2 regions of the Streptomyces sp. NPDC017940 genome follow, and region 1 is predicted to be linked to the other one. Evidence: predicted binding sites of a transcription regulator. Region 1 holds the regulator's gene; the other holds the start of a gene.

Region 1 (15,962 bases):
GGCGCGCGTGAAGCCGCCGCGGAAGACGTCGACGACCGCCGTCGTACCGGTGGCGAGGGCCAGGTCGTCCTTGCCGTCGCCGTTGAAGTCACCGGCCTGGAGGATCTCGCTGAACCCGTCGTGCTGGGCCGGGCGCGGATCCTTCAGGGCCGTGCCGCCCCTGAGGCCGCTCGCGGAACCCCACAGGACGGTGACCATGCCGCCGTCCTTGTCACTGCCGACGTCCTCGCCGGCCGCGCTGGCGACCAGGTCGTCGTAGCCGTCGCCGTCGAAGTCCCCGTACGCGGTGTCGTTGCCGAAGATGTCGCCCTTCTCGGCGCTGCCGGGCACACCCGGGCTGTTCTGCGTGTACGCCACGCTGCGACCGGTTCCGCCCGCCTTGCCGTACGTAACGACGACGGCGCCCGCGTGCTTCTTGCCGCCCACGTAGGTGAAGGCGGCGGACGTCGCGATGTCGGCGTGGCCGTCGTTGTTGAAGTCGGCGTCGGATGCGGGGAGTCCGGCGGTGGGCGCGGTGGGTGCGGTGGGCGCGGTGGGTGCCGAGGTGGCCGCGGTCGCCGGGGGCGCGATGGCCGTGAGCAGGCCGCCCGTCAGGGCCGCGGCGGCCGTGGCGGCGGCCAGGCGCGGGCCGCGGCCCGGTCTGTGGGCGCGGGGTTCGCCGGAGGTGGTGCGCGTGCGCTGAGCCATGCGGTGGTCTCTCCGTTCGGACTGGACCTTGGCTCAGGGAGACCGGCGAAGGAGTGTGAAGGTTGCGTGGCGGAGATGGGGAGTTGCCGTGTTGTGACCTTGAGGGAGCCGAGATCTGCAAGGGGGCGTATTCGGCGTAACTTCCGTTGCAATCCGGCCGGATGAGGCGGGTCGAAGAGTGACGCAGGCGTCGCGGCACATGCTCTGGGCAAGAGCGGCGCCCAGCGCGACGGTGCCGCGGTCACTGTCGTCACCTGGGAGAACAACTGGGGCGCGCCGCCCGTGTCCGCCTTCGAGGAGATCACGCGTACGGCCGTGAACAAGCTGTACCGCGGTGTGCGAGCTGTACTGCTGGACAAGCCGTACTGAGACCCCGCCCGGGTTCGCCGGGCGGTCACGGGGGAGCACGGGGGCACGGGGGAACGCGGGGGAAGCACGGGGGATATGGGTACGGGCCCGCGCCGGGCAGGCGCGGGCCCGTGGCCGAGTTCCTGGGCGGCTGGCTCGCCGGGCCGGTCATCCGTGACATCCGCAGCGGGCTCGGGCCGTACTACGTCCTCATAGCCACCGGCTCCCGCTGGGACGGGGCCGAGGAGCGGCTCAGCACCGACGCCTTCCTCCGGCCGGGGGCCTCCGCCCTGGGTTCCGCCCGGGGGGGGCATGGGTTGCCGTCCTTCGCGCTGCGCGCTCGTCCTCAAGCGCCGGACGGGCTGAAATCCACCTGGACCCCCGCCACCGGGAAACCCGTCACCGATAAGCCCGTCAACGGGAAAAGCGCCAGCGAGCAACCCGCCAAGGGGAAACCCGCCAGCGAGAAACCCGTCACCCAGCATCCCGAACGCCAAGAGCCGGTTCCGCCCAGAGGCGGAACCGGCCCCTACACGCTCGCGTACCGGCGGGCTACTTCACCGGCTCCGGCTCCGGCGCGCCCGCCGACTCCTCCTCGCCCGCCGGGTCCACCGGCGTTTTGACGGAGTCCAGCAGGAGCTGGGCGACGTCGACGACCTGGAGGGACTCCTTGGCGGCGCCGTCGTTCTTCTTGCCGTTGACGGAGTCGGTGAGCATGACGAGGCAGAACGGGCAGGCCGTGGACACGATGTCCGGGTTGAGGGACAGCGCCTCGTCGACCCGCTCGGTGTTGATGCGCTTGCCGATGCGCTCCTCCATCCACATCCGCGCGCCGCCCGCACCGCAGCAGAAGCCGCGCTCCTTGTGGCGGTGCATCTCCTGCTGGCGCAGGCCCGGGACCTTGTCCATGATCTCGCGCGGCGGCGTGTAGATCTTGTTGTGGCGGCCCAGGTAGCACGGGTCGTGGTACGTGATGAGGCCCTCGACCGGGGTCACGGGGACCAGCTTGCCCTCGTCGATGAGGTGCTGGAGCAGCTGGGTGTGGTGGATGACCTCGTAGTCGCCGCCGAGCTGCGGATACTCGTTGCCGAGGGTGTTGAGGCAGTGCGGGCAGGTCGCGACGATCTTCTTCGCGGACCTCGGCTTCCTCGACTCGTCGGTGACCTTGCCGTCGTCGTCCGTCTCCTCGCCGAAGGCGGCGTTGAGGGACATCACGTTCTCCGCGCCCAGCTGCTGGAACAGCGGCTCGTTGCCGAGGCGGCGGGCCGAGTCACCGGTGCACTTCTCGTCGCCGCCCATGATGGCGAACGTGACGCCCGCCATGTGCAGGAGTTCAGCGAAGGCCTTCGTCGTCTTCTTCGCGCGGTCCTCCAGGGCGCCCGCGCAGCCGACCCAGTAGAGGTACTCGACCTCGGTGAGGTCCTCGATGTCCTTGCCGACGACCGGCACCTCGAAGTCGACTTCCTTCGTCCACTCCAGGCGCTGCTTCTTCGCCAGGCCCCAGGGGTTGCCCTTCTTCTCCAGGTTCTTGAGCATCGTGCCCGCCTCGGAGGGGAAGGCGCTCTCGATCATCACCTGGTAGCGGCGCACGTCGACGATGTGGTCGATGTGCTCGATGTCGACCGGGCACTGCTCGACGCAGGCGCCGCAGGTGGTGCAGGACCACAGGACGTCCGGGTCGATGACACCGCCCTCATCGAGGGTGCCGACGAGGGGGCGCTCGGCCTCCGCGAGGGCGGCTGCGGGGACGTCGGCGAGCTGCTCGGCTGTCGCCTTCTCCTCGCCCTCCATCGACTTGCCGCCGCCCGCGAGCAGATACGGGGCCTTGGCGTGCGCGTGGTCGCGCAGCGACATGATCAGGAGCTTCGGGGAGAGCGGCTTGCCGGTGTTCCAGGCGGGGCACTGCGACTGGCAGCGGCCGCACTCGGTGCAGGTGGAGAAGTCGAGCAGGCCCTTCCAGGAGAACTGCTCGACCTGGCTGACGCCGAAGACGGTGTCCTCGTCCGGGTCCTCCCAGTCGATCTCCTTGCCCTCGGACGTCATCGGGAGCAGCGCGCCGAGCGCGGTGGAGCCGTCGGCCCTGCGCTTGAACCAGATGTTGGGGAACGCCAGGAAGCGGTGCCAGGCCACGCCCATGTCGGTCTTCAGGGCGACCGTGATCATCCAGATGAAGGACGTGGCGATCTTCAGGCCCGCGAAGAAGTAGGTCAGGTTCTGGAGGGTGGAGACGTCCAGGTCCTGGAAGGCGGAGACCAGGGGGTAGGAGATGAAGAACGAGGCCTCGTAGCCGTCCACGTGGTGCTGGGCGCCCTCCAGGGCGTGCAGCGTGAAGATGCAGACGCCGACGATGAGGATGACCGACTCGACGAAGTACGCCTGGCCGGTGTTGGAGCCCGCGAAGCGGGACTTGCGGCCCGGCCGGTCCGGCCTGTTCAGCTGGCGGATGACGATGAGCGTCAGGATGCCGAGCACGGTCATCGTGCCGAGGAACTCGACGAAGACGTTGTACGGCGCCCAGTCGCCGACGAGCGGCAGCATCCAGTCGGCCTTGAAGAGCTGGCCGACGGCGTTCACGATCGTGAGCAGCAGGGAGAAGAAGCCCACCGCCACGAACCAGTGCGCGACGCCGACGACGCCCCACTTGTTCATCCGCGTGTGGCCGAGGAACTCCCTGGCCACGGTGAGGGTCCGCAGTACGGGATCGTTGCTCCTCGTCCCGGCGGGCACCGGCCTGCCGAGCATCATGAAGCGGAAGATCTGCACGATGGCACGCCCGAACAGGGCGACGCCGACTGCGATGAGGACCAGCGACACGATGATCGCGGCGAGTTGCATTTCGGGGCTCCTCGGGCCTGCGAGGGTGGGCAATCCACACGGTCGAGCTATTACTAAGCGGTAACTTATGCAGTCCGTCCGAGACTACCCACTTACCTCGCCGCACTGTAGCCAGCCGGGCGGTGATCTGTGTCGCTCAGGGCACCCTGGCCAGGTGGCAGCGCGTGGACGGCGTGCGGGCGACGTACCGGGACGGCGCACGGTCCGGCTGGGGTGCGGCGCGGGGGCGCGGATGCGGGTCTTGCGCGTGCGGATGCGGGCCTTGCGCGTAAGGAGCGGATAAGAGTTGAGTCGGGGTGACTCAGCTCTGTTGACTCTTCGGGACGAGTGAGGCACCCTTGAGTCAGATCCACTCAAGAAGTTATCTGGAGGCATCGAAATGGCACGTGCGGTCGGCATCGACCTGGGCACGACTAACTCCGTCGTCAGCGTTCTGGAGGGCGGCGAGCCCACCGTCATCACCAACGCCGAGGGTGCCAGGACCACGCCGTCCGTCGTCGCCTTCGCGAAGAACGGTGAGGTGCTCGTCGGCGAGGTCGCCAAGCGCCAGGCGGTCACCAACGTCGACAGGACCATCCGCTCCGTCAAGCGCCACATGGGCACTGACTGGAAGGTGGACATCGACGACAAGAACTTCAACCCCCAGCAGATCAGCGCCTTCATCTTGCAGAAGCTGAAGCGCGACGCCGAGTCGTATCTGGGCGAGAAGGTCGCGGACGCCGTCATCACCGTCCCTGCGTACTTCAACGACTCCGAGCGCCAGGCCACCAAGGAGGCCGGTGAGATCGCGGGTCTGAACGTCCTGCGCATCGTCAACGAGCCCACCGCCGCCGCTCTGGCCTACGGCCTCGACAAGGACGACCAGACGATCCTCGTCTTCGACCTCGGAGGCGGCACCTTCGACGTCTCGCTGCTCGAGATCGGCGACGGCGTCGTCGAGGTGAAGGCCACCAACGGCGACAACCACCTCGGTGGTGACGACTGGGACCAGCGCGTCGTCGACTACCTGGTCAAGCAGTTCAACAACGGCCACGGCGTGGACCTGGGCAAGGACAAGATGGCGCTCCAGCGCCTGCGCGAGGCCGCCGAGAAGGCGAAGATCGAGCTCTCGTCCTCGACCGAGACCACGATCAACCTGCCCTACATCACGGCCTCCGCCGAGGGCCCGCTGCACCTGGACGAGAAGCTCACGCGCGCCCAGTTCCAGCAGCTCACGTCCGACCTCCTGGAGCGCTGCAAGACGCCGTTCCACAACGTCATCAAGGACGCGGGCATCGCCCTCTCCGAGATCGACCACGTCGTCCTCGTCGGTGGCTCCACCCGCATGCCGGCGGTCGCCGAGCTCGTCAAGGAGCTGACCGGCGGCAAGGAGGCCAACAAGGGTGTGAACCCGGACGAGGTCGTCGCCATCGGCGCCTCGCTCCAGGCCGGTGTCCTCAAGGGCGAGGTCAAGGACGTCCTGCTCCTCGACGTGACCCCGCTGTCCCTCGGCATCGAGACCAAGGGCGGCATCATGACCAAGCTGATCGAGCGGAACACCACGATTCCGACGAAGCGCTCCGAGATCTTCACGACGGCCGAGGACAACCAGCCGTCCGTCCAGATCCAGGTCTACCAGGGCGAGCGCGAGATCGCCGCGTACAACAAGAAGCTCGGCATGTTCGAGCTGACCGGTCTGCCCCCGGCGCCCCGCGGCGTCCCGCAGATCGAGGTCTCCTTCGACATCGACGCCAACGGCATCATGCACGTGACCGCGAAGGACCTCGGCACGGGCAAGGAGCAGAAGATGACCGTCACCGGTGGCTCCTCGCTGCCGAAGGACGAGGTCAACCGGATGCGCGAAGAGGCCGAGAAGTACGCGGACGAGGACCACGCCCGCCGCGAGGCCGCCGAGTCCCGCAACCAGGGCGAGCAGCTCGTCTACCAGACGGAGAAGTTCCTCAAGGACAACGAGGACAAGGTCCCGGCCGACGTCAGGACCGAGGTCGAGACCGCCGTCACCGAGCTGAAGGACAAGCTCAAGGGCGAGGACACCGCGGAGATCCGCACGGCCACGGAGAAGGTCGCGGCCGTCTCCCAGAAGCTGGGCCAGGCCATGTACGCCGACGCCCAGGCCGCGCAGGGCGCCCCCGGTGCCGAAGGTGCCGGTCCCGGCGCCGACGCCCCGAACATGTCCAAGGACGACGACGTCGTCGACGCCGAGATCGTCGACGACGAGAAGCCCGGTGACGCGAAGGGCGGCGCTGCCTGATGACGGAGGAGACCCCGGGTATCGGCGACGGCGCCGAGCAGCCCGACGTCCCCTCCGGCGCCACCCCTGACGAGAAGGCGGCGCAGGCCGACGGGCCCTCCACCGAGGAGGGCCCGGCGGCCCCGGCCGGGGACGCAAGCCAGGCAGCGGGCCTGACCGCCCAGCTGGACCAGGTCCGCACGGCGCTCACCGAGCGCACCGGGGACCTCCAGCGGTTGCAGGCCGAGTACCAGAACTACCGGCGGCGCGTGGAGCGCGACAAGGTGACGGTCAAGGAGATCGCCGCGGCGAACCTCCTGACCGAGCTGCTCCCCACGCTCGACGACGTCGGCCGCGCGCGGGAACACGGCGAGCTGGTCGGCGGCTTCAAGTCGGTCGCCGAGTCGCTGGAGACCGTCGTCGCCAAGATGGGTCTTCAGCAGTTCGGCAAGGAGGGCGAGCCCTTCGACCCGACGATCCACGAAGCGCTGATGCACAGCTATGCGCCGGACGTCACGGAGACGACGTGCGTCGCGATTCTCCAGCCGGGGTATCGCATCGGCGAGCGGGTCGTGCGTCCCGCGCGGGTCGCGGTCGCCGAGCCGCAGCCCGGCGCGCAGACGGTGAAGTCCGAGGCGTCCGAGGGCGGCGAGAGCGCGTCTCCGGAGCCGAAGGACGAGGCCGACGGCGCCGACGGGAGCACGGACGGCAAGGACGGCAAGGAGAGCGGTGGCCCGGACGAGGGCTGACGCCGAGACGGACGGCGGCTGTGGCGCCGAGGGCGACCTCGGCGCCACAGCCCGCCGGATGACATGGAAGGAGGGGCGTCGGGGATGAGCACCAAGGACTTCATCGAGAAGGACTACTACAAGGTCCTCGGCGTCCCCAAGGACGCCACCGAAGCCGAGATCAAGAAGGCGTACCGGAAGCTCGCCCGCGAGAACCACCCGGACGCCAACACGGGCAACGCCAAGGCCGAGGAGCGCTTCAAGGAGATCTCCGAGGCGAACGACGTCCTCGGCGACCCCAAGAAGCGCAAGGAGTACGACGAGGCCCGCGCGCTCTTCGGCAACGGCGGATTCAGGCCGGGCCCCGGAGGCGCCGGCGGCGGATCGTTCAACTTCGACCTGGGGGACCTCTTCGGAGGCGGCGCCCCGGGCGGGGGCACGGCCGGCGCGGGTGGCTTCGGCGGCGGCCTCGGTGACGTCTTCGGGGGCCTGTTCAACCGCGGCGGCGCGACCGCGGGGGGCCGCACCCAGCCGCGCCGCGGCCAGGACGTCGAGTCCGAGGTCACGCTGAGCTTCACGGAGGCGGTGGACGGCGCGACGGTTCCGCTGCGCATGTCGTCGCAGGCCCCGTGCAAGGCGTGCTCGGGCACCGGCGACAAGAACGGCACGCCGCGCGTCTGCCCGACGTGCGTGGGCACGGGCCAGGTCTCGCGCGGCGGTGGCGGCGGCTTCTCGCTGACCGACCCCTGCGTGGACTGCAAGGGCCGCGGCCTCATCGCCCAGGACCCCTGCGAGGTGTGCAAGGGCTCGGGCCGCGCCAAGTCGTCGCGCACGATGCAGGTGCGCATCCCCGCGGGCGTCTCCGACAGCCAGCGGATCCGGCTGCGCGGCAAGGGCGGACCCGGCGAGCGGGGCGGCCCGGCGGGCGACCTGTACGTGGTCGTGCACGTCGACGCCCACCCGGTCTTCGGCCGCAAGGGCGACAACCTGACGGTGACCGTGCCGGTGACGTACGCGGAAGCGGCGCTCGGCGGCGAGGTCAAGGTGCCCACCCTCGGCGGCCCCTCCGTCACCCTGAAGCTGCCCCCGGGCACGCCCAACGGCCGCACCATGCGCGCACGCGGCAAGGGCGCGGTCCGCAAGGACGGCACCCGCGGCGATCTGCTCGTGACGGTGGAGGTCGCGGTGCCGACCACGCTGTCGCCCGCCGCACAGGAAGCCCTGGAGGCGTACCGCGACGCGACTGCGGACACCGATCCGCGGGCAGAACTGTTCAAGGCCGCGAAGGGAGCGTGACCTCATGGAGCGGGACGGCCGCCGGCGCAACCCGTATCAGCTGACGGACGAGACCCCGGTGTACGTCATCTCGGTGGCGGCCCAGCTCTCCGGCCTGCATCCGCAGACCCTCAGGCAGTACGACCGCCTCGGCCTCGTCTCGCCCGACCGCACGGCCGGCCGGGGCCGGCGGTATTCCGCCCGCGACATCGAACTGCTGCGCACCGTGCAGCAGTTGTCGCAGGAGGAAGGCATCAACCTGGCGGGCATCAAGCGCATCATCGAGCTGGAGAACCAGGTCGCGGCGCTCCAGTCCCGGGTGGCCGAGCTGTCGTCGGCCGTGGAGGGCGCCGCGACGGCGATGCGGCAGCGCGAGGCCGCGGTGCACGCCTCGTACCGCAGGGACCTGGTGCCCTATCAGGACGTCCAGCAGGCGAGCGCGCTCGTGGTGTGGCGGCCGAAGAGATCGCCGGAGCCCTGAGCCGAGCGGACGCGCGCTCCCGGGGCGGTGACGGCCTCCGGGCGGTGACTGCCTCCGGGCGGTGACTGCCTCCGGACGTGACGGCCTCCGGGCGGTGACAGCAGGACAGTGACGGACGGGCCGGGAGTTCCCTCGCGGGGGCTCCCGGCCCGTCCGTGGTCACGGGCCGGCGCACGCTCGTGGTCACGGACCAGTGCGTGGTCGTGGTCACCGACTAGCGCACGGTCTCCCACTGCGAGGCCTCGGACTCATTCCCCGCGGCGTCGGTACCGGTGACGTAGTAGATGTACAACTGGTCCTCCTCCAGCGGCCCGAGGTCGCGGAACGACGTCGTGCCGGACGTGCCCACCTTCGTCGAGGGACTGTTGGGGGACGTGGTCCGGTAGACGGTGTACGACACGGCGTCCGTGCCGCCGCTGCGCCAGACCAGGGGTGTCCCGGGCCCCTCGCCCGCACGGGCGGTGAGGTCCTGGGGCGGCAGCGGGGCGAGGGTGTCGCGGGTGGCCCGTGCGACGGTCGAGTACGGGGAGACCTGCGAGGCCGTCCCCAGGGCCCGCACCTTGTACCTGTACGCCACGTCCGGCACGGCCTTGTCGTCGGTGAACCTCGTCGACGTCACCGTGCCGATGCGCGAGTACGCGCCGCCCGCGGCCGGAGCCCGGTGCACCTCGTACTTCCGCGCGCCGGTGGAGGCCGCCCAGGACAGGGAGTTGGCGTCCCGCCCGGACCCGGCAGTGAACTTCGCCGGGGCCTTGAGGGACGCGGCCGCGGCGGCCGCACCGGTCTGGCCGGAGGAGCCCGAAGCGGTGGCCGGGGCGACGAGGGCGGCGGTGAGCCCGGCGGCGAGAACCGCTGCCGCGGCGGCCGCGGGGACGAACCAGGCTTTGCGGTCGCGCCGACGAGCGGGAGTGGGACGGTGCTGCTGGATCACGGCTGAAGTTCCCTTCCGTTGCACGGGAGAAGCGGGAGACAGGCGTGGGGGGAGGGGCGTGCCGTGGGGGCAAGGCACCTTAACCGAGGCCCCTCGGGGGAACGGAGGCGGCCCGCCCGAACTCCTTATAGTTGGGCGCGGTGGCACGCCGCGTGCCGAGGGACCGGGGGACATTCATGGCCATGGTGGGGCTGTTCTGGATCGCCGAGGGCGATGTGTACGTGGGCGCCAAGCCGTCGGGTCTGGCCCCCGGGGTGCGCCTGACACCCGAGGGCGTCACCGGGCTCGGCCACCAGCAGGCGGGCCTGTGGCTCTGGGACGACGTGCGGAGCCTCACCGTCGAGGACGTTCCCGTGAAGTCCCTGCGGCGGCAGGTGGGCGTGGTCGTCGACCTCGCGCTCACGGTGGGCCTCGGCGGCAACGACGAGGCGCCGACGATGACGGTGTGCGTGGGGACGCCCGAGGAGGAGATCGAGCTGACGGCGTACGCCGCCGCGGCCTCCGGATACAGCCAGACCGAGTACGACCTGTCCCGCGCCCTGCTCTCGCGGCTCACCGAGGGCGCCGGCACGCTCCTGACGACGCTGGACTCGATGGCGGCGTGGGGGCGCGCGCACGAGGGCGGCACGCCCCGCAGGGACGAGCGGGAGCGGCTGTTGCGGGAGTGGGCGGGCGAGACCGCGACGCGTGCCTGAGGCGTCGCGGTTCGGCGCTGTGCGGGCCGCCCGCGGCGTGCCGGGGCGCTCACGCCCCCCGTGGCCGTGAGCGCCCCGGCCGGCCACGGGACGTAGCCGAACCGGGGCGACCCTTAGGGAAGCGCGGCTCTGCGGGGGGAGACCACAACAGAGCCACCTCGCGGCCGGGACCGGGCCGGTTCCAGTACCGCTTGCGGGACTGGCCGTTCCTTGCCGCTGTCACTACGATGCAACGCCCGCGCACGCTCCGCCACCGTCATCTTGTTGCGGTGCAACGGGCGGGGGTGGGCGCAAGTGCGCCCATTTCCGGACGTAGGTGACGTGGTTCTCCGGATGCGCGTGATTCAGTACGGGCAGTGGGGGCCCAGGATGCCCGAGCGGCCGATGAGGTAGCCGAGTTGGGTGCGTCCTGTGCTGCCCAGGGTGCGGGCGAGCTTGGCGATGTGGACCCGTACGGTCCGCACGTTCATGCCGAGCCGGTCGGCGATGCCGGCGTCCGTGAGGCCCTCGACGAGGAGTTCCGCGATGGTCCGCTGCCGGGCGGTCACCCCGTCCCTCGCGGGCTGGGGGGCGGCCGGATGCGGGTGCATCGGGGTGGCCAGGCGCCAGAGCCGGTCGAAGAGCGCGGCCAGGTGGCCGACGACGGCCGGGGTGCGGATCTCCAGGGCCTCGGAGAGGTCCGGGCCGCCCGGTAAGAAGGCGACCGTGCGGTCGAACACCACCAGTTGCCCGGGGACTTCGCTCAGGGTGCGCACCTCGACGTCCCCCTCGAGGCGCTCGAAGTGCGCGAGCACGGGCAGGGCGTGCCGGGTGGTGTGCTGGTAGAGGGTGCGCATCCGGCAGCCGCGGGACAGCAGGGCCTGTTCCCTGGACGGCGCGGTGCCGAGGTCCGAGACGGGCCGGAAGCCGCCCGGCTGGATGGTGAGGACCTCCCGGGCACACCGGGAGGCGGCCTCGTCGAGCGCGGCGGCGGTGCTGTCGCTGCCGGGGGCGGCCTTGAGGGGGCCGGGGGCGCCGTGGAGCGGCGCCCCGGGGCCCGCGTGGGGCCTGGTGGCCCCGGTGCCGGTGGAGAGGCCGAGGAGGGGCGTGAACGCCGCCGTCAGCTCCGCCTCGCGGCGGCGTTCACGGGCCACCTCGTCCTCGAACCCGCGCAGCAGCCTGAGCAGGGCCCCGGTGGGCTCGCTCGGCAGCAGCCACTGGAGGTCGTCGGCGTCCGGGTGCAGAAGACCGAAGTCCACGAGGCACGGCACCGCTTCGGCCTCCCGGCCGTGCACACGGCCCGCCCGCAGGGCACGCGCGTACAGGGCCGATGCGGGCGCGCACAGGTGCCCGGGCCCGTGCGGCCGGTGCCGGGCGCCGCCTTGCCCGCTTGCTTCGTCGCGGGCGTGCTCCGCGTCGTCCCTCGCGTGCTCCGTCTGGTCGCGGGCGTGCTCCGCCTCGTCGCCTGCGTGCTCCGGGTAACCCCGGGGGTGTTCCGGGGCGTCCCGGCCGTGTTCCAGGGCGTCCCGGGCGTGCTGCGGGGCGTCCCGGGCGTGCTCCGCCTGCTCACGGGCGGGTTCCGGTTCGCCCCGCGCAGGCCCCGCGGCCCACGCGACCCGGGCGGGCTCCCACTCGTACGGTTTCCGCTCCACGGGCATGGCCGTGCCACCTCCAGGGGGGTCGGGCACGCGTCGCCCGGCTAGGCGTGTCGGTCCAGGAGGCCCGAGCGGCCGATGAGGAAGCCGAGTTGGGTGCGGCTGCTGCTGCCGAGCAGGCCCGCGAGCTTGGCGACGTGCAGCCGGACGGTGCGTACGTTCATGTCAAGGCGGTGCGCGATCTCCGCGTCGGTGTGGCCCTCGGTGAGCATGCGGGCGATGACGCGCTGCACCTGGCTGACCGCGTGGACCGGCGGTCGCGGTGTGTCGTCGCGGTACAGGGGTGTGGCGAGGCGCCACATGATGTCGAAGGCCGTGGCCAGGTAGCCGACCAGGGCCGGGGAGCGCAGTTCGAAGACGATGCCGCCGTCGTCGACGGCCGGGATGAAGGCGATGGTGCGGTCGAAGATGAGCAGGCAGGGCGGGAGTTCGTCGAGGGTGCGGACCTCGCAGGACAGGACCGGCCGGCCCGGGTGCGCGCGCCCCGGCAGCGAGTCGAAGGCGGACTCCGGCGGGGACAGCGTACGCAGGCGGCCCCCGCGCTCGGCGAAGTCGGCCAGGCGCCAGGGCTCGTTGTGGGGCAGCAGCTGCGGTCGGTCCGGGTCGCCCGGGTGGATGCCGAGCGCCTCCTGCGACGCGTCCGCGAGTGCCTGCCAGACGGCCCGCCTGATACGGGTCGTGCCCTTGAGCACGGTGACGAGGGACGCCGTGGTGTCGGGGACGGCGGCGGGGGCGAGCTGGAGGAAGGGTTCGAAGGCGGAGGCGAGCCGCGACGCGCGCCCGCGCTGCCGGGCGACCCGGGCCTCGATGCCCGCGAGGAGACGGGGCAGGGCCACCAGGGGCGGGGTGGGGAGCAGCCAGGCAGGGTCGTCGGCCTGCGGGTGCAGGAGCCCGGAGTCGAGGAGGCAGGGCGCGTCGGCGACGGACTCGCGGTGCAGACCGCACTCGCGCAGGGCGCGCGCGTACAGCGCACGGCCCGCCTCGCACAACTCCTCGGGCTCGTGCGGCACATGCCGGCGGTCGCCGGGGTCGCCGCCGCGCGCGGGCGCCGCCATCCGGAGCCGGGTGGCGCGCTCGGTCGCGGCCGGGACGGGCGCCACCGCCTGCGCCGCTGCGTCCTGCACAGGCTTCCCCCTACTCGGTCCGGGGCGTCGGCGCGAATGACGGACGTCACACGTGTCGTCATCCTTGTCAACGGGGCGACGGTTTTTCAATGGCGGGGTTATCGCTTGCGATGCCCGCCCAATTATTCAATGTTCAACGTAGACGGGCGGCGTGGCCCAGTGGCCCGCGCTGTGGCACTGAACACAGCCGGGCGCACCGCGGTCGTCGACGAAGATGACGTCCATGGACCTTCCTGTCGACCTCACCGTCCTTGCCGACGACAGCCTGTACCTGTGGGCTCCCCGTGGCGCCGCGGGCTCCTGGGGCCTGGCCAACTGCCTGCTCGTCACCTCCGGAAGCTCCGGGGGCCACGGAAGCCCCGGGGGTTCCGGGAGTTCCCGCACCTCCGCGGCGGAAGCCGCGCTCATCGACACCCCCTACGACGCGCGCATGACCAAGGCGCTCATCGCGGCGGCCGGCCGCGTGCTGCCCGAGGGCGCCCGGGTCCGTACCGTCGTCAACACCCATGCCAACGGGGACCACTGCTTCGGCAACGGCTTCTTCCCCGGCGCGGAGGTCATCAGTACCGAGGCCAGCCTCGAACGCCACCGCTGCGGTGAGATCTCGCCCCAGGAGATGCAGCACCTGGTGCACGCGAGCGACCCGCGAGAGCCGCTCGGCTGGTACGCGCGCGACCGCTTCGGCGCCTACGACTACACCGGCATCACCGTCGTACCGCCCACGCTGACCTTCAGCGGCACCCACGACTTCCTGGTGGGCGACACCGAGGTGCGCCTGATCGAGGTGGGCCCGGCCCACACGTCCGGCGACCTGATCGCGCACCTGCCGCAGCACGGCGTGGTGGCCGCGGGCGACGTCATCTTCTCCGGCGACCACCCCGCGCACTGGGAGGGCCCGCTCGCCGAGGTGGTGCGGGCCTGCGAGACCGTGCTCGCGCTCGACCCGCGGTGGATCGTCCCCGGACACGGCGCGCTGATGGGGCAGGACGACGTCCGCGCCTACATCGGCTACCTCCGGGACCTGGAGGGCGAGATCGCGGAGCGGCACGGCCGGGGACTCGGCGCGTACGAGGCCGCCTGCGACATCCTCGCGGCCGGCTTCCACCCGCACCTGGGTGCCCCGGAGCGCGTCGTCATGCTGACGTTCATCGAGTACCACCACCTCGGCGGCACCGGGGCCGCCCTCGGCATGGCCGAGCTGGCAGGACACGCGGCCCGCTGGGCCCACGCGCGCCAGGGGGTGCCCTCCGGCGCATAACGCCACGCCCCGGACCGCCGTGCCCCCGGACCGCCGTGCCCCCGGACCGCCGTGCCCCCGGACCGCCGTGCCCCCGGACCGCCGTGCCCCCGGACCGCCGTGCCCCCGGGGCCGCCGCGCCCCGCGAACCCGCCGCCGATTACGATCTGTTGGTCGTTGACTCGTTTGGGTTTATGGTGCAGACACCGTGGGCGCGGCACGCCAGTCATGCGGACGGGGGAGGGGGCATCGTGGTGGACGAGGACGCGCTGCGGCGAATACTCAAAGAACTGCGTTCCAGGATCATGCCCGCACAAGTGGGACTGACCCCCAAGCCGTCGGGCCGACCCGGTCCGCGGGTCGCCGGACTCGCCCAGCCCGACATGGACATCCTGATGAACCGCGCGGTGGGGACCTACCACCGGTTCGAGAGCGGGAAGATGTCCCCGCGGGACGACTACCTGCGCCAGGTCGGCCGGCTCCTGCGCATGACCGAGGACGAGTTCACGCAGGTGTACCTGCTCTCCCTGGGGCAGCGCCCACCGCATCCCCTGGACCCGAGCGGCGGTGTCACGATGCCCGCCGCGGGCGCCTGGCAGCGGGCCGTCAACGGCCAGCGCGAGATCGCGTACGTCAACAACGTGCAGTGGGACCTCGTCGCGTACAACCAGCCCTTCGCCGACATCTTCGAGGGCGGCGAACCGCCGGAGAACACGATGCGCTGGATGGCCCTCGCCGACGAGGCACGGGACCACATCCTGACCGACTGGGAGACCCGCTGGGCTCCCGGGATCCTCAACCAGATCAGGCTCGCGCACATCCAGCACCCGGAGAACGAGGCTCTGGCCCGGCTGCACAGGGACGTGCTGCGGGACAAGTACACGGGCCCGATCTACGAGCGGAACACCGAGGTGTACATCCACCCCGACGGCGACGTCAGGCCGCTGTTCCACCCCAGGAAGGGCCCGGGGCAGATCACGATGGTCGTCTCGGAACCGGCGAGCGCGCGCGGCGCGCGCCATGTCGTCCTGCTCTTCGACCCCCTGCCCGAGGCCGGGGCGGGAGAGGAACGGGCGTGAGGTCGTGGAGGAGGAAGCCGAGGTGACGATGGCCGTCAGGGACGCCGCGCGGTCGCTGCCCCCGGACGCGGGGCCTGGCCTCGCGCCCGCGTCCTTCGCCGCCGTCGTGCACTCCATGGCCGACGACCTCAACGGCCGCGGCTATCCGGTGACCTGGGTCGTGGACCGGCAGCTCATCGCCGGTGACTTCCCCCTCCAGGTCGTCGCCAAGGTCTCGGTGGTCCGGGTCCTGAACATCGCCCTCGACGACCGCCCGTCGCCGCTCGCGCCCCGCTGGCAGGTCAGCATGGGCCGCCCCTCGTCCGTACGGTGGGAGCAGTCCGCCGTCCTGCACCTCGGCTCGGGCGGCCTCGACGCGGAGTGCGTGGTGCGGGAGGCCCTGCGGGCCGTGGGCCTGCCGCTGCAACGGGCCCTGCACCACTGACCCGGCCCGCGGCGGGGACACCTCAGACGGGCAGGTCCAGGATTCCCGACCTGCCGATGAGATAGCCGAGCTGGGCCCGGCTGCTGCTGTTCAGGAAGGCCGAGAGCTTCGCGATGTGGACACGGGCCGTGCGTACGTTCATGCCGAGCCGGGCCGCTATCTCGGTGTCCGTCAGGCCGTCCGTGAGGAGGGCCGCTATCGCCCGCTGGCGGGGCGTGACGCCGTTCGACGCGGGCTGCGGGGCGGGCGCCGGC
Region 2 (15,962 bases), on a different contig from region 1:
CGACGACGTCACCGACGCCGAGGACGAGCCCCCCGGAGGGCAACCGGCCGACGGGCTTGCGCACCGTGGGGGCGTACCGCCCGGACAGGGTGCCCCCGGCGTCGGTGAGCTCGACCCTGGTGGCACGGGCGTACTCCCAGGGCGCGAACCTCTCCAGGAGTTCGAGGGTGAGCGCGAGGTGCTCGCCGGGGTCCTTGACGCCCCGGAAGACGTCGAGCGGACCGCCGGGAACCCCCTCCCAGAAGAGGATGTCGGCACGGCCGGACGTGGTGAGCGTCGGCATGACGAACAGCTCCCCCACACCGGGCAGCAGGTTGCACCGCGCGGCGTCGAACTCGGGGTGCTCGGCGCGCGGCCCGAGCCCGTGGACGTACGCCACGGCGAGCGCCCGCTGCGGCGCGCCGTACGGCGAGCGCTCCGCGTCCCGCTCGAACATCGACACCAGCTCGCCCTTGCCCGCGGCCACCAGGACCAGGTCGTACGTACGGGAGAAGTAGTCGAGGTCGGAGACCGCCGCGCCGTGGATGACCAGCTGCCCGCCGCGCCGCGCGAACGTCTCCATCCAGCCGGCCATCTTCACGCGCTGGTCCACGGACTGCGCGTGCCCTTCGAGCCTGCCGACCCAGTCGACGGCACGCCCCGTCCCGGGGCCCGCGACGGAGATGCCCACGCCCTCGATGTCCGGGGCCTGCGACTCCCAGAAGTTCAGCTCCAGGTCGCGCTCGTGCTGGAGCGCCGTGTGGAACATGAGCTGCGTCGACATGACCCGGCCCGACCGCAACTCGTCCGCGGTGCGGTTGGCCATCAGGGTGACCTCGTACCCCTTGGACTGGAGGCCGAGTGCGATCTGGAGTCCGGCCTGACCGGCCCCGACGATGAGTACCTTGCGCATGGTGCTGGGTCCTTGGGTCCTTCCGCTCGGGGCGGCCGCGGGGCGACGGTCCGTGGCCACCGGCTACACGGGGGTGGCGTCCAGGGCGTGGCCGACGAGGGCGAGCAGCGACTCGATCACCGGGATCCGCTGCCGCGCGTCCATGAGCAGGACGGGTACGCGGTCGGGCACCCGCAGCGCCTCGCGCACGTCCTCGGCCTCGTACCGCTCGGCGCCGTCGAAGTGGTTGACGGCCACGACGTAGGGCAGCCCGCAGCTCTCGAAGTAGTCGAGCGCCGGGAAGCAGTCGGTGAGGCGGCGGGTGTCGGCGAGCACGACGGCGCCGATCGCGCCGCGTACGAGGTCGTCCCACATGAACCAGAAGCGCTCCTCGCCCGGCGTGCCGAACAGGTACAGGACGAGGTCGTCGTCCAGGGTGATGCGGCCGAAGTCCATGGCGACCGTGGTCGTGGCCTTCGCCGGGGTCGCGCTCAGGTCGTCGGTGCCGGCGCTCGCCCGCGTCATCAGTGCCTCCGTCCGCAGGGGCGTGATCTCGGAGACCGCGCCGACGAAGGTCGTCCTGCCCACGCCGGAGCCGCCCGCGACGACGATCTTCGCGGCGACCGGCGCGCGGGAGCGGTCGGTCTGCCAGGCCCGGGGCTCCTCCTCGGCGGCGAGGACTTCGGCGGCGAGGAGTTCGGCCGGTGCGGGGTCAGAGACGGCGGAGTCCACCCAGCACCCTTTCGAGCAGTGCGCGGTTCGGCTGCCCCGGGCCGTGGCCCGTCCCGTACACGCGGATCCTTCCCTGGTCGGCGAGGTCGCTGAGGAGTACGCGGACCACGCCGAGCGGCATCCTCAGGAGCGCGGAGATCTCGGCGACCGTACGCATCCGGCGGCAGATCTCGACGATCGCCCGCATCTCCGCCTCGCCCCGCGAAGCCGACGCGTCCCCCGGGGCCGGTTCGCGCCGCTCGTCGGGGGCCCCGATGGCAGGGTCGGCCGGGTCGGCGGGGTTGGCGGGGTTGGCGGCCACGAACGTCTCGACGAGCAGCACGTGGCCGAACCGGGTGCGGCCGCCGGTCAGCGAGTACGGGCGCACCCGCGCGGGCTTGCGGTCACCACGGCCACCGCGGCCGTCACGACCACCACGACCATCACAGCCACCATGATCACTGCGGCCACCGCCGCGCACCGGCAGCTTCGGCGCGGCGCCCATCAGCCGCTCTCCACCGACTGGCGCAGCTCGCTGCGGAGTTCGGGCGTCAGGACGTGTCCGGCCCGGCCGACGAACATCGCCATGTGGTATGCGACGGCCGTCATGTCGCAGTCGGGCGTCGCGTGCACACCGAGCAGCGAGCCGTCGCTGATCGCCGTCACGAACAGGCTGCCCTCCGCCATGGCGACGACGGTCTGGCGCACCTTGCCCCCGTCCATCAGGTGGGCCGCACCGGCGGTGAGGCTGCCGAGCCCGGACACGATGGTGGCCAGGTCCGCGCTGGAGCTCCTGGGTCCTGTCGGGCTCGTCACGGGGCGGCGCCGGGCGTTGCACGCGGGGTCGGAGGAGAGCAGCAGGAGGCCGTCGGACGAGACGACGGCGACGGAGAGGATGCCGGGCACCTCGTCGACCAGGCCGGTCAGGAGCAGGTGCAGGGTGCGGGCCTCGCTGCTGAGTCCGTACGCGAGGAGTTCGCCCTCGGCGTCTGCGGGGGGCTCGCCCTCGGGGTCCGTGCGGGGGGCGCCCTCGGGGTCCGTGCGGGGCTCGCCCTCGGCGTCCGTAGGGGGCTCGTCCTCGGTGGGCTTCTTCGCCCCGTCGGGTGGTGCGGGCTCGGTGGAAGAACCGGGCGTGCGCATGGGCGCAGTCAACTGCTTGCCTCCTCGACTGAGTCCCCCGGAACATCTACGGCTCGGTTGCCTTGGGTGCGGTCGCTTTCGGCGCTGCGGTCGCTTTGCCCGCTTGCGGCGCGGTCGCTTTCGGTGCTGCGGTCGCTCGACTCGTTGGCAGTGCGGTTGCCTTCGGTGGTGCTTGCGGCACGCTGGCCTTCGGTGGTGCCGGTGGCTCCGGCCAGCTCCGCCGCCACGTCGCGGCGGCCGCTGAGCGCCCCCCGCTGGAATCCGCGGAGGCGACGGCGCAGCTCCTCGGGGTCCACCGCGGCCCGTGGCTCGGGCTCGGCTGCCGCGGCGGGCGCGCCGACCTTCGGGGTGCGCTTCGGCAGCCCCTTGGCGGTGAGTGCCTGGGCGGCGCCGTCCGGCGCGGGTCCGGCGTGCTCCGCGGCCGGTGCGGGCCTCGGCTTCGGTACGGGTGCGGGCCTGCGCGGAAGCGGCGACTCGCGTACGGGTGCCTCGTCGCGCGGCAGTTCCTCCGCGGGGAGTGCGGCGTCGGGCTCCGCCGGGGACTGCGCGGCCGTCTTGGGACGCGCCTCCTGCTCCGGCAGGACCCCGTCGTCCGGCCGCGCGTGCGGCTCCGCCTCGTCCGGGGGGTCGGCCGGGACGGGCGGCGCCAGGAGTTCGAGTGTCGTCTCCGCGGTGGCGTCCAGGGGGTCCCGGTCGCCCGTGCGGGAGGGCAGGACGTTGGAGTTGGCCTCGGCCTCGGAGCCGGGCAGGTGCACGAGCGGCCCCTCCGCGCCGGTGCCGGGGACCGGCCGCAGTCCCTCCGCGGCGGGCGGCTCGGTGAGGATCCCGTGGGGCAGTACGACCACCGCGGCCACGCCCCCCTGCTTCTGTTCGCGCAGCCGCACCCGCGCCCCGTGCCGGGCGGCGAGCCGGGCCACCACATAGAGGCCGAGCCCGAGGCCCTCGTCGCTCTCGTGGTCGTACACGTCGTCGGCGGAGAACTCCGCGAGCCGCGCGTTCAGCTCGTCGAGCCGCTCGGGGCCGACGCCGATGCCCTCGTCCTGTACGGAGAGCATGACCTCGCCGTTCTCCAGGAGCCAGCCGGAGACCTCGACTCCGGCGTCGGGCGGTGAGAAGGAGGTCGCGTTCTCCAGGAGTTCGGCGACCAGGTGACTGATGTCGTCGGCGGCGGACCCGGCGATGTGGGCGTGCGGCGGAAGCGCCGCGATACGGACCCGCTCGTACCGCTCGATCTCGCTGACCGCGGCGCGTACGACGTCGACGAGCGGCACGGGCCCGGCGTGCTGGTGGCCGTGCTCGGCACCGGCGAGGACGAGCAGGTTCTCGCTGTGCCTGCGGGTGACGGTGGCGAAGTGGTCGAGCTTGAAGAGCGTGGCGAGGCGGTCGGGGTCCTGCTCGCGCTCCTCCAGGCCCTCGATGACGGCGAGCTGGCGTTCGACGAGGCCGAGGGTGCGCAGCGCGAGGTTCACGAAGGTGCCGTGGATACCTCGCCGTACGCGGTCCAGGTGGACGGCGGCGTCGGCGAGTTCGGCACGCAGCGCGTCACGCTCGTCGGCCGTGGCCTGCCGCGCGTCGGCCATCGTCTGGCGCTGCCCGATCAGGTGCTTGCGGTCGGACTCCAGTGTGGTGAGGCGTTCGTGCAGGGCGACGGTGTGGCCGTGCAGCGCGTTGACGCACCGTACGACGGCGGCGAACTCGTCGTCGCGGCCGGTGAAGCGCACCGGCTCCGCGGTCGTGGGCGCCGCCGCGACCCGCGCGGAACCGAGCCGCAGCACGGCGAGCGGGCGGGTCAGCGAGCGGGCCGTCCCCGTGCACACGCCGACGGCGAGGAGCAGCAGCGCGCCGACGAGCGCGATGCGCAGCTCCAGGGCGGTGACGTCCTTGTCGCGCAGTTCGCCGAGGCTCTTGGTGCGCTCACCGGCGAGCGCGTTCTCCGCGCTGCGCATCGCTTCGATGCGCGCGGTCAGCGCGGCGTCCAGCTTCCCGCGGTCCAGGCGCCGGTCGGCGGCGGAGAGCCGGGGCTCGTCGGTGAGGCGGGTCAGATACTGCTCGGCGGTGGTCACGCCGTTGCCCGCGACGGTCGACTCGTAGGTGTCGCGGGCCTCGGCGGGCGCGGACTCGTCGAAGTCGGCGAGCGCCGCGAGCTCCCGTACGTGGGCCTGCTGGGCGGCGGCGCTGAGGCCGTCGCGGCGGCCGTCCTCCTCGCTGTCACCACTCGCGGTGCCGGACGAGACCGGCAGGCCGGTGACGGGGTCGACGGTGCTGCCGGTCGACGCGGGGCGGGGCACGGCGAGCGCGGCGAGGAGCAGGCCGCGTGCGGCACCGGCCTGGCCGACGGCGTGGTCGAGGTCGGCGACGGCGTACGTACCCGGGCCCGCGCGCGGCGGGAGTCTCTCGGCGAGGTCGCGGGTGAGGCCGTGCAGTTCGCCGATGGCCTTGCCGTACGCCTTGTGGGCGGCCAGCGCGCTGGTCCCGTCGGCGAGGGCGGTTCTGCGCACCGACGCGAGGCGGGCGAGGCCGCGGCGCAGCCCGGCGGTGACGGAGCTGTTGGTGTTCGCGTCGGCCGCGGCCTCGCGCAGCTCCTCCGCCCGCCGATCCACGCGGGCGCGGCGGTCCTCGGAGAGCCTTCTGCCCTCGGGTCGGCCCGCGGCGATGTACGCGGTGACCTCGTCGCGCTCGTCGGCCAGGGAGTGACTGAGCGTGATGGCCTGCTGGGTGAGCTCGGAGAGCGTCACCAGGCTCTGCGACTCCTTCAGTTGCCCCGACGCGCTGACGACCACCGGCGCTCCTGCTCCGGCGACGGTGGCGGCGACGACGAGTACGGCGACGAGGAGCCGGTTGCGGACGCGGGCTCTGGGGGGTGCGGGCGGGGTGGTTCTCGGGGGTGCGGTCGGGTGTGCGGTCGGGGGCTCCGCTTGGGGCGCGGGGTCCTCGTCGGGGGGTGGTGTGTGGGTGGCTTGGGGTTGTGCGCCATGAGCCGGTGCGCCGGGGGGCGGGGCGTCGAGAGGGTGTGGGCCTTGTGACGGTGCGCCGAGGGGCTGGGGGCCTTGGGGCTGTGTGCCGGGGGGTAGTGCGCCTTGGGACGGTGCGTCTCGGGAGGACGGTGTGCCGGAGGGCTGTGCGCCTTGCGACGGTGCGCCGGGGGGCGGCGTACCCGTGCCGGGCTCCGGAGTACGGTTCGCCGTCGCGGCGGACTCCCGATTCGCGGGAGAGGTCACGCCCCGCGGGTTCCCTTCCGGGGCCTGCTGCCCGCCTTCGCGCCGAGGCCGCATCTCTTGCACCGGTGCTCGCATTCCTGTTTTCGTCTGCCCTGGAGCCCGGGTGACGATCCGTCAACGCGAGCGCTCCCGGCCTGGATCCCGACCTTCGCAGACGATTCCAGTGCCGGTGCGCGGCAGTCGCGCATCGCCTGCCTGGCCACCTGAAGGAGTGAACATCGACAGGGAGTTGGTGGGCAAGTCACCCTGAGTGGCCCGGAGGCTGCCCGCGGTGGCCCGGTTGGACGTCCGTGGGCGGCTTTGGCAGGATGCGCCGCCACACTCTCGCCGGAGCGGTTCGTTCCGACCGGAAACCGGCTCCTGACCTGCCGCTGTCTCGTTCCTCGCGACCGCGCGCTCCGGCCGGGGAAGCGGACGCGGACCTCATGCAGACTGACGGTATGCGCATCGAACTGGCCACCGAGCCCGGCGACCCGAACCGCCCCAACGAGGACTACGCGTCGGTGGCGCTCCCCGCGTCCGGACAGGGCGGATCGCTGGTGCTCCTGGACGGCGTGACGCCTCCCCCGGAGGACGTGGGCTGCCTGCACTCCGTTCCCTGGTTCACCGCCCGCCTCGGCGGCGCACTGAGCGAACTGTCCGTTTCACGCCGGGATATGACGCTGACTGAGATCCTCGCGACGGCCATCTCGCGCACGGCGGACAGCCACCGTGACACCTGTGACCTTTCTCACCCACGTACCCCGCAGGCAACCGTGGTCCTCGCGCGGTGGGACGGGGAGCGGTTCGAGCACCTCGTCCTCTCGGACTCGGCGCTGCTCGTCGCGGGCCCCGACGGCGCGGTCGAGGCGGTCCTGGACCAGCGGCTCGCCCAGCTCCCGGCGGCGATCGGCGCGCTGCGCGACGAGGTGCGGGCGCTGCCGCGGGGCTCGGCGGAGCGGGAGGCGGCGGGCCGCCGGTACGCCGCCGCAGTCGAGGCGCTGCGCAACGCCGAGGGCGGCTTCTTCACGGCCGCGGCGGACCCCGCGTCGGCGGCCCTCGCGGTCACCGGCGAGCGACCGCGCTCCACCGTCACCGCGTTCGCGGCCCTGACCGACGGCGCGGGCCGCTGGGTCGAGACATTCCGCGAGGGCGACTGGGCGGAGTGCCTCGCCCTGCTGCACAAGAGCGGCCCGCAGGCACTGGTCGACCGCGTACGGGAGGCGGAGCGCGCCGACCCGGACGGCACCCTGTTCCCCCGCGGCAAGCGGCATGACGACGCGGCGGTGGTGTATGCGGAGTTGTGAGGGGTGCGGGGTGCTTGGCCGCGGGGCGCGGGGTGCTTGGCCGCGGGGTGCGGGGTGGTTGTGCTGGGCGGTGGGGGCTGCGCTGAGCGGCGGATGACTGTGCCGGGCGGTAGGCGGCTGCCCTGAGCGGCGAGGGGCCCGAGGTGCGGGGGTGACTGTGCTGGGCGGTGGGTGGCTGCCCCGCGCGGCGGGGACTGCGCTGAGCGTCGGGCGGCTGCGCTGAGCCGTGGGCGGGGCTGTCAGCGGCGGATGGCTGCCCTTGAACGGTAGGCGGGGGGCCGCGAGGTGCGGGGGTGACTGCGCTGGGCGGTAGGCGGCTGCCCTGAGCGGCGAGGGGCCGCGGGGTGCGGGGGTGACTGTGCTGGGCGGTGGGGGTGTGCTGAGCAGTGGGTGACTGTGCTGAGCGGTAGGCGGCTGCGCTGGGCGGCGGAGGCACCGGGCGGTGCGGGGCGGCGGGGTCAGGGAGCCGGCCCGGCACCCACAGGGCGGCGGTGCGGCGCGGAGTGGGTCCGGTGGCCGCCGTCCGCCCTAGGACTCGGCGCCGACGTTGAGTTTGTGGAGCAGCCGAGCCAGCTCGGCGACCTCCCCCCGGTCCCACCCGGCAAGCTGCCGAACGTACCGTGCCCGCCGCGCCACCCGAACCGTCCGGAACCGCTCGCGCCCCTCATCCGTGAGCCGTACGAGCCAGGCCCTGCCGTCCGCGGGATCCGGCTCCCGCGCGACCAGCCCCAACTGCTCCAGGCTGCGCAGCTGCCGGCTCATCGTCGCCTTGCCGACCCCGATGAAGGCGGCGAGATCGGTGGCGCGCCGCGGCCCCGACTCGTCGAGGAACGCGAGCAACCCGTACGCCGCCGGCTCCAGCTCCGGATGCACCTGCCGGGCCATCTCCCCGGAGGACGCCCGCGCCCGGCGAAGCAGCAGCGTCAACTCACGCTCCAGGGAGAGGAACTCGTGGTCCACACCGCCCTCGGCCGCCGCCTCGCCCCTCTCGGCCCCACCGCCGTGCGCCGCGCCCTCGCGCATGTCAGCACCCATCCCACACTTTCCCGATCCTGAAAGTTTCCGCCCACCGCGGCCATCGCCGCAGCTCGCCCAGTATTTCGCAGGAGTAGACCAACGGCGGGCACCGGCGCCCCTTCCCTCCCCCGGTCTACGTGCGTAGCGTCCCTTCTGACATGTCCACACCATCGACATGTCGACAGGTCCCCCCACCGAGTCCCCTACGTACGGCGTGCCCCGCCCCCACGGCGTGGGAACCGTGAACCACACGCAGGGCGCCGTACGCCGGCGCACGGGACTCCACGAGGCCTTTCGGAGGCACGCCATGCCCGTGCACAGACCCGGTACGGCCCGCCGCGCCCACCACGACGCGGCCGGCATTCTCCTCGCCGTCCTCTCCGCCCTCGCCCTGCTGATCACCCTGCCCGGCGCCGCGCGGTCCGCCGACGGCCACGCTTCGGGTTCCGGCTACGGTTCCTCCCGCGGTGACGGCGTCCCCCCGCGCGGCTCCGCCCATATGGGCATGGGTGTCGTCGAGCACGACGGGCGTGGCAACCTCCCGCGCGGCGGCTCCGCCGTCCAGACCGAGGGCGTCGACGTCAGCAGCCACCAGGGCAACGTCAACTGGTCGGCCCTGTGGAACAGCGGCGTGCGGTGGGCCTACGTCAAAGCGACGGAGTCCACCTCCTACAACAACCCCTACTTCGCCCAGCAGTACAACGGGTCCTACAACATCGGCATGATCCGTGGCGCCTACCACTTCGCCACCCCCGACACCTCGAGCGGTGCCGCCCAGGCCAACTACTTCGCGAGCAACGGCGGCGGCTGGTCCCGCGACGGCAGGACCCTGCCCGGCGCCCTCGACATCGAGTGGAACCCCTACGGCGCCGCCTGCTTCGGCAAGTCACAGGGCGCGATGGTCGACTGGATCCGCGACTTCCTCACCACCTACAAGGCACGCACCGGCCGCGACGCCGTCATCTACACCGCCACCACTTGGTGGAAGCAGTGCACGGGCAACTACGGCGGCTTCGGCGCCACCAACCCCCTGTGGATCGCCCGCTACAACACCAGCCCCGGCGAACTCCCCGCCGGCTGGGGCTTCCACACCATGTGGCAGTACACCTCCACCGGCCCCGTCGTCGGCGACCACAACAAGTTCAACGGCGCCTATGACCGCGTCCAGGCCCTGGCCAACGGCTGATCCCTCCGCACGGGCGGATTCCGCGTACGGCAAGTCCTGTGCGCGGCACACTCCCGCGTACGCCAAGGCCTTGAGTACGGGACGGTCCCGTGTACACCTGGGCGCCGAGTACGGGACGGCCCCGCGTACACCTGGGCGCCGAGTACGGCACGGCCCCGCGTACACCTGGGCGCCGAGTACGGCACGGTCCCGTACACCTAGGCCCCGAACACGCCAAGTCCCGGGATCCGCGGGGATCCCGGGCCTTGGCTCCCCCGCCGCGCCCGTCACGCCGAGGCGGGGAAACCGGGTCACGCCTGCGCAGCCCTGCCGCGCGGGCGCCTTCGTCACGCCGCCGCGGGTACCCGCACCTCGGCCGGGACTAGGGCCAGTTCGAGGACCTGCCGGACGTCCGTCACCGCGTGCACGTCCAGCTTCTCCAGGACCTCGGCCGGGACGTCGTCCAGATCCGGCTCGTTCCGCTTGGGGATCACCACGGTCGTGATGCCCGCCCGGTGCGCGGCGAGCAGCTTCTGCTTCACCCCGCCGATGGGCAGCACCCGCCCCGTCAGCGACACCTCACCGGTCATCGCCACATCCGTACGGACCAGGCGGCCGCTCAGGAGCGACGCCAGAGCCGTCGTCATCGTGACGCCCGCGCTCGGGCCGTCCTTGGGCACCGCGCCCGCCGGGAAGTGGATGTGCACACCCCGGTCCTTGAGGTCGCCCACGGGCAGTTCGAGCTCCGCGCCGTGCGAGCGCAGGAAGGAGAGCGCGATCTGCGCGGACTCCTTCATCACGTCGCCGAGCTGCCCGGTGAGCGTCAGTCCCGCCGCGCCCGTCTCCGGGTCGGCCAGGGACGCCTCGACGTACAGCACGTCGCCGCCCGCGCCGGTTACCGCAAGGCCCGTGGACACCCCGGGCACCGCCGTACGACGCTCCGCCGGGTCCTGCGCGGACTCCGGCACGTGGTGGGGGCGCCCGATGAGACCGCGCAGTTCCTCCGCGCCGACCGTGAACGGAAGCTCGCGCTCGCCCAGTTCGTGCTGGGCCGCGACCTTGCGGAGCAGCCGGGCGACGGACCGCTCCAGATTGCGCACGCCCGCCTCGCGGGTGTACTCCCCCGCCAGCTTGCGCAGCGCGTCCTCGCCGATCGTCACCTCGCCGTCGCCGAGCCCTGCCCGGTCCAGCTGGCGCGGCACCAGGTGGTCACGGGCGATGACGACCTTCTCGTCCTCCGTGTACCCGTCGAGCCTGACCACCTCCATACGGTCGAGCAACGCCTCCGGGATCGCCTCGAGGACGTTGGCCGTGGCCAGGAACACCACGTCGCTCAGGTCGAGTTCGACTTCCAGGTAGTGGTCGCGGAAGGTGTGGTTCTGCGCCGGGTCCAGCACTTCGAGGAGCGCGGCCGCCGGGTCGCCCCGGAAGTCCGAGCCGACCTTGTCGATCTCGTCGAGCAGCACCACCGGGTTCATGGACCCGGCTTCCTTGATGGCCCGCACGATCCTTCCGGGCAGCGCGCCCACGTACGTCCGCCGGTGCCCGCGGATCTCCGCCTCGTCCCGCACCCCGCCGAGCGCGACCCGCACGAACTTGCGTCCCATCGCGTGCGCCACGGACTCCCCGAGCGAGGTCTTGCCGACACCGGGCGGGCCGACCAGGGCCAGGACCGCGCCGCCGCGCCGCCCGCCGACGACGCCCAGACCGCGGTCCGCGCGCCGCTTGCGCACCGCCAGGTACTCGGTGATGCGCTCCTTGACGTCCTGAAGACCCGCGTGCTCGGCGTCGAGGATCTCCTGGGCGCCCTTGATGTCGTTCGCGGAGGCACCGTCGTCGGTCCGCTCGTTCCACGGCAGTTCGAGCACCGTGTCCAGCCATGTGCGGATCCAGGAGCCCTCGGGCGACTGGTCGCTGGCGCGCTCCAGCTTCTCGACCTCCTTCAGCGCCGCGTCGCGCACGTTCTCCGGCAGGTCGGCCGCCTCGACGCGGGCGCGGTAGTCGTCGGACTCGTCCTCGCCCTCCTTGCCGTCGAGCTCACGCAGCTCCTTGCGCACGGCGTCCAACTGGCGCCGCAGCAGGAACTCGCGCTGCTGCTTGTCCACGCCCTCCTGCACGTCCTTGGCGATGGACTCCGCCACGTCCTGCTCGGCCAGGTGCTCCCGCAGCTGCTCGGTGGCGAGCTTCAGGCGCGCCGTGGGGTCCTCCGTCTCCAGGAGCCGGATCTTCTGCTCAGTGGTGAGGAACGGTGAGTACCCGGAGTTGTCCGCCAGCGCCGACACGTCGTCGATCTGCTGCACGCGGTCGACGACCTGCCAGGCACCGCGCTTCTTCAGCCAGCTCGTGGCCAGCGCCTTGTACTCCTTGACCAGCTCCGCGGTGGCTCCGGGCAGCGGATCGGGCACGGTCTCCTCGACGCGCGTGCCCTCCACCCACAGGGCGGCGCCCGGCCCGGTCGTACCCGCCCCGATGCGCACCCGCCCACGTGCCCGGATCAACGCTCCCGGGTCCCCGTCCGCGAGCCGCCCCACCTGCTCGACCGTGCCGAGCACACCGGTGGCCGCATACGTCCCGTCGATCCGAGGAACAAGCAGCACCGTGGGCTTGCTACTGCTTCCACTGGACCGCGCGGCAGCCTGAGCGGCCTCCACCGCGGCGCGTACATCGGCATCGGACAAGTCGAACGGCGCCACCATGCCGGGCAGCACGACCTCGTCGTCGAGCGGCAGCACAGGCAGGGCAAGCGGCGCATTGGCCCCTGACGCAACAGACTCAGCAGTCATGATCTCCCCTTCGGCATCCAAGTTGAGCTATACCAACTCAATGCTTGTGAGCCCCTGAATGTTCCTCGGCCGTGTTCGCTGTCAGCGATCACCCCTGTCACCGCGGGAAAGCCTCTAAGTAAGGTTCACTCACGCCTTGGAGCTATTACTTCTCCGCAGCGATCACTTTCCCGGCCCGCCAACTGACCCATCGGCCCATTGGTCCGCTGCTCACTGCCCCACTTACCTAAGGGATGCTTCATGCACGGCACAGAAGGAGCTCGGATGTCGGGCAACGAGGTCGTACGCGCCTGGATCGACGGCTGGGTCGTCTCCCGCGGGGCCGCCCCGCCGCTCATGGAACCGTGGGGCTTCACCGTGGACGTCGGCCACATCAAGCACCCCACCAGGCACGTCCTCGGCAGTACGGGCACGAATGTCCAGGAGGTCGACGTCCGCAAGGTCGCCACGGCGGTAACCGGAGCCGATGTGTGGCTGAAGGTCTTCGACCCCCCCGCCCGTGTCGCCCCCTGGCTCGGCCCCGAGTGGTGGCTCGACCCCGAGCCCGGCTACCTGATGACCGTGCCCCTCGCCCCCGTCACCCCGGACCGCCTGACCGTCCCCGACGACTACCGTCAGCGCACCTGGGCGCGCGGCGGCGTGATCCGCACCATGATCTCCTCCGCCGACGGCGCCTGGGTGGCGCGCGGCCAGATCGCACCGACCGGCCGCACGGCGGTCGCCGACCAGATCGAGACGTCCCCGCAGCACCGGCGCAAAGGCCTGGGCAGCCTGGTCATGCGCACCCTCACCGCCGCGGCCTTCGACCAGGGCGCGGAGATCGGCGTACTGGCGGGGACTCCGGAAGGACGCGCCCTGTACGAGTCCCTGGGGTGGCGGGTGGTCGCGGACCTGACGAGCGCGCGGCGGAAGGGTCCGGAGGAGGCCTGAGGCCAGCCCCCCCGAGAGGGGCCGCCCACCCTGCGCGTTATCTGGCGCCCGCCGCAGCGCCGGCCTTTCTCGCGCGAGTGTCCACGTACGCGTACGGCAGCCCGGGCACCATCAGCAGCAGCGTCACCCACAGAGGCACTCGGAAAAAGGTGTCGTCGCCGAACAGCGACGAGGCAATCTGTGCGAACGCCAACCCCGCTCCGCCGACGAGCAGCCACCCCTTGAAGCCGAGGGAGCCGCGCTTTATCTCCACGGCGACGGTGCCCGCGAGTATCACCGCGTAGAACGCCAGTCGCGGTCCCTCTATGGACAGCGTGAGCGTCCGGTCGATCAGGTGCGTGAGGAACAGCAGCGAGCCGAGGACGAACGGGGTGAGCGCTGCCATTCGCAGCACCCGCCGATGCAGGGGTGCGCGGGCTCGGGCCCAGGTGGCGGCGAACGCCTTGGCGTCCGGGCCTACCACGTCCTGGGCGGAGCGGCCTGCCGCGGCGGCCTCCTCGAGGTGCGCGGAGAGCTCGGCCAGCATCTCGCGCATGGAGGCGTCGTCAATGCCTCTGTACTCCCAGTTGCTGCGGCAGATCGCCAGGACGCGGGCTCTTTCCGCAGTGGCGGCTGCCCTGCCGGGGTCGGGTTCGAGTTCGGGTGCGGTTGCGGTCGCTCCGTCACGGGCCGATGTCTTACTCGTCGTCTGATCCGTCATGTCGTGCGTCCCCCCAATCACTCTGCCGCTGGTCTCCACTGATTCCGTGGCCCTGCGGCCCTTGCCTGGCCCAGAGGCCCAGCTGGCCCTACTCGTGCTGCTCGCGCTGCTCGCGCTGCCCGTCGTGCAGCGTTCTGGAGACCGCCACCGTGAAGGTGCTCCAGGTGGCGCGGCCGGCGGTCAGCTCGGCTGCGCCCGCCTCGGTGAGGCGGTAGTACTTGCGCGGAGCCCCGCCCGCCGCGGACGGCGCGCGGTAGGAATCGATCAACCCTGCTCGCTCCATACGGGCGAGCAAGGGATAGATGCTGCCCTCGCTCACCAGATCCAGGCCGCTCTGCGTCAGAGCTTCCACGAACTCATATCCGTACCGAGGCCGTTCCCCGATGAGCGCGAGCAGGCACAGATCAAGCACCCCGCGCAGCAACTGACTGCGACGCTGGTCGTGCGACGCGGACAGTTCCTTTGTCATGCAGTACAAGGTAGTCGCCATTACCTTGCACCGCAAGACATTTATACGGAGGCCAGAGTTCCGGCAGGTGGCGGTGGGCGAAGCTGGCGCGGAGTGGAGTGGAGTAGAGCTGAGGAGCCGAGTAGAGGGAGAAGGAGTGGAGTGGTGAACGGGACGCGCAAACGGGCTAAGCGGTCAGGCCGGGGTCCGCAGACCTCCAGCGCCGCAGCAACGGCCACGTCACCACGCCCACGACGAGCGCCAGCAGGTGACCCCAGTTGGTCATCGGATCGGCGAAGGCCACGAGGTCCTCGACGAGCATCCAGCCGAACCCGGCGAGAACGGTCCAGCGCAGCCACGACGAGAGCAGCCCGGCGAGGGCGCCGACGCTGGCGGCGACGCCGAAGCTGATGCCGTAGTCCAGTCGGTGCAGGGAACTGCCGGGGAGGTGTCCGGCCAGGACCGAGAGCCCGACCGGCACTTCGGTGACCAGCGTGGCGACGACGTGCCCGAGCAGGAACACGCCCGCGGTGCGCAGGCCGCCGATCCGGCGCTCCAGCGCGGTGAGGACGAGCAGGAACACGATGGCGTACGGCGATGTGATGCCACCGGCGATCCAGAGGGCGCTGGCGAGGAGGACAAACACCGGCCGGTCCGCGAGGTGCGCCACGTCGGTGCTGGACCCCTGATAGAGGGAGGAGACGAAGGAGGGGTCCGCGAACTCAGCGAACAGCGAGGTCAGGAGGAGGAGCGCGGCGTACGCGAAGGTGAAGGGAGTTCCGATCGGCGTCGGCAGGACCCGCCACGGCCGCAACCGCAGCAACCCGCCCACCCACGGCCCCCGATCGGCGCGCGCACCGCGAGCACCGAAAGCGCCACCAGTGTCACTGACACCACCAGCATCAAAGACCTCAGGGTCAACCGACCCCACGAGGGAGCGCACGGAACCAGAACCCGCCCCCTCCACGCCCCCCTCAGCAGCTCCCTGCCTGCCCACCTGCCGCGGCACACCGTCAAGCGTCGACACAGCTCCGGAAACCCCGGCGGCCCCGGAGGCCCCAACCGCCCCGCACGACAGAACCACCGCCTCGGCACCCACCCCCGCCTCGCCCGCGTCAGCGGAGACATCGGCCCCCACGCCCACCCCCACCCCGGCGCCCCCGCCAGAATCCCGCACTCTCCGGTTCACCCCGAGGCGCCCCTTCCCTCACGGACCTTCCATCACGGATAGATCACGGTTTACGCTCTACTGATCGTTCCCGCGCTGTCTATGACCGACGCCACGTGAGACGCGAGTCACAGGAACTCATATCAACCTCACGGCTCTCCCCAGCGTCACCGAAACGGCCCGTCCGCGCATCTTCCGGAGGCATGCGGACGGCCATGGCGCAGGGGCGCGGAAAAGCCCGGGACAGCCGACGCGCGATGGAGAGAATGGGCCGATGCACACCCCGTACCGACCTGATCCCCCCGTGGTTCTCGACCGGCGCGAAGGCCCGCACGGAGAAGTCGTCCTGCGGCGCCACGGAGACCTGCTCCAGATCATTGCCAATGGCACTTTCCTGATGGACACCTCGGACGGCCGCTCGGAGCGCCTCCTGGTCGACGCCGCCTACGAAGCACTCGACGGACGCCCCCGCCCGAGCGTTCTCGTCGGCGGTCTGGGCGTGGGCTTCTCCCTGGCCCACGCGGC

What was found. Region 1 encodes HspR, which represses chaperone genes until heat shock. Its sites were predicted from a motif close to TTGAGNNNNNNNNNCTCAA; they were not measured.
Region 2: the regulator HspR is predicted to act here: its motif matches at 12,214-12,232, upstream of lon (endopeptidase La).

The regions. Positions count from the first base shown of each region.
Region 1 covers NZ_JBIRHJ010000008.1:185,768-201,729, reverse strand. Annotated here, with positions in the region: gene ACH4DX_RS27205 (FG-GAP and VCBS repeat-containing protein) at 1-687, opposite strand, end outside; gene ACH4DX_RS27200 ((Fe-S)-binding protein) at 1,588-3,870, opposite strand; gene dnaK (molecular chaperone DnaK) at 4,250-6,121, shown strand; gene grpE (nucleotide exchange factor GrpE) at 6,121-6,849, shown strand; gene dnaJ (molecular chaperone DnaJ) at 6,934-8,124, shown strand; gene ACH4DX_RS27180 (heat shock protein transcriptional repressor HspR) at 8,129-8,584, shown strand; gene ACH4DX_RS27175 (fibronectin type III domain-containing protein) at 8,799-9,515, opposite strand; gene ACH4DX_RS27170 (hypothetical protein) at 9,692-10,210, shown strand; gene ACH4DX_RS27165 (LuxR C-terminal-related transcriptional regulator) at 10,555-11,847, opposite strand; gene ACH4DX_RS27160 (LuxR C-terminal-related transcriptional regulator) at 11,889-12,968, opposite strand; gene ACH4DX_RS27155 (MBL fold metallo-hydrolase) at 13,192-14,226, shown strand; gene ACH4DX_RS27150 (XRE family transcriptional regulator) at 14,457-15,284, shown strand; gene ACH4DX_RS27145 (hypothetical protein) at 15,289-15,708, shown strand; gene ACH4DX_RS27140 (LuxR C-terminal-related transcriptional regulator) at 15,731-15,962, opposite strand, start outside.
Region 2 covers NZ_JBIRHJ010000003.1:162,536-178,497, forward strand. Annotated here, with positions in the region: gene ACH4DX_RS10870 (styrene monooxygenase/indole monooxygenase family protein) at 1-892, opposite strand, end outside; gene ACH4DX_RS10875 (GTP-binding protein) at 956-1,603, opposite strand; gene ACH4DX_RS10880 (DUF742 domain-containing protein) at 1,584-2,087, opposite strand; gene ACH4DX_RS10885 (roadblock/LC7 domain-containing protein) at 2,087-2,521, opposite strand; gene ACH4DX_RS10890 (nitrate- and nitrite sensing domain-containing protein) at 2,731-5,502, opposite strand; gene ACH4DX_RS10895 (hypothetical protein) at 6,381-7,226, shown strand; gene ACH4DX_RS10900 (MarR family winged helix-turn-helix transcriptional regulator) at 7,755-8,249, opposite strand; gene ACH4DX_RS10905 (lysozyme) at 8,551-9,429, shown strand; gene lon (endopeptidase La) at 9,756-12,191, opposite strand; gene ACH4DX_RS10915 (GNAT family N-acetyltransferase) at 12,456-13,121, shown strand; gene ACH4DX_RS10920 (hypothetical protein) at 13,159-13,821, opposite strand; gene ACH4DX_RS10925 (PadR family transcriptional regulator) at 13,910-14,290, opposite strand; gene ACH4DX_RS10930 (rhomboid-like protein) at 14,457-15,278, opposite strand; gene ACH4DX_RS10935 (spermidine synthase) at 15,712-15,962, shown strand, end outside.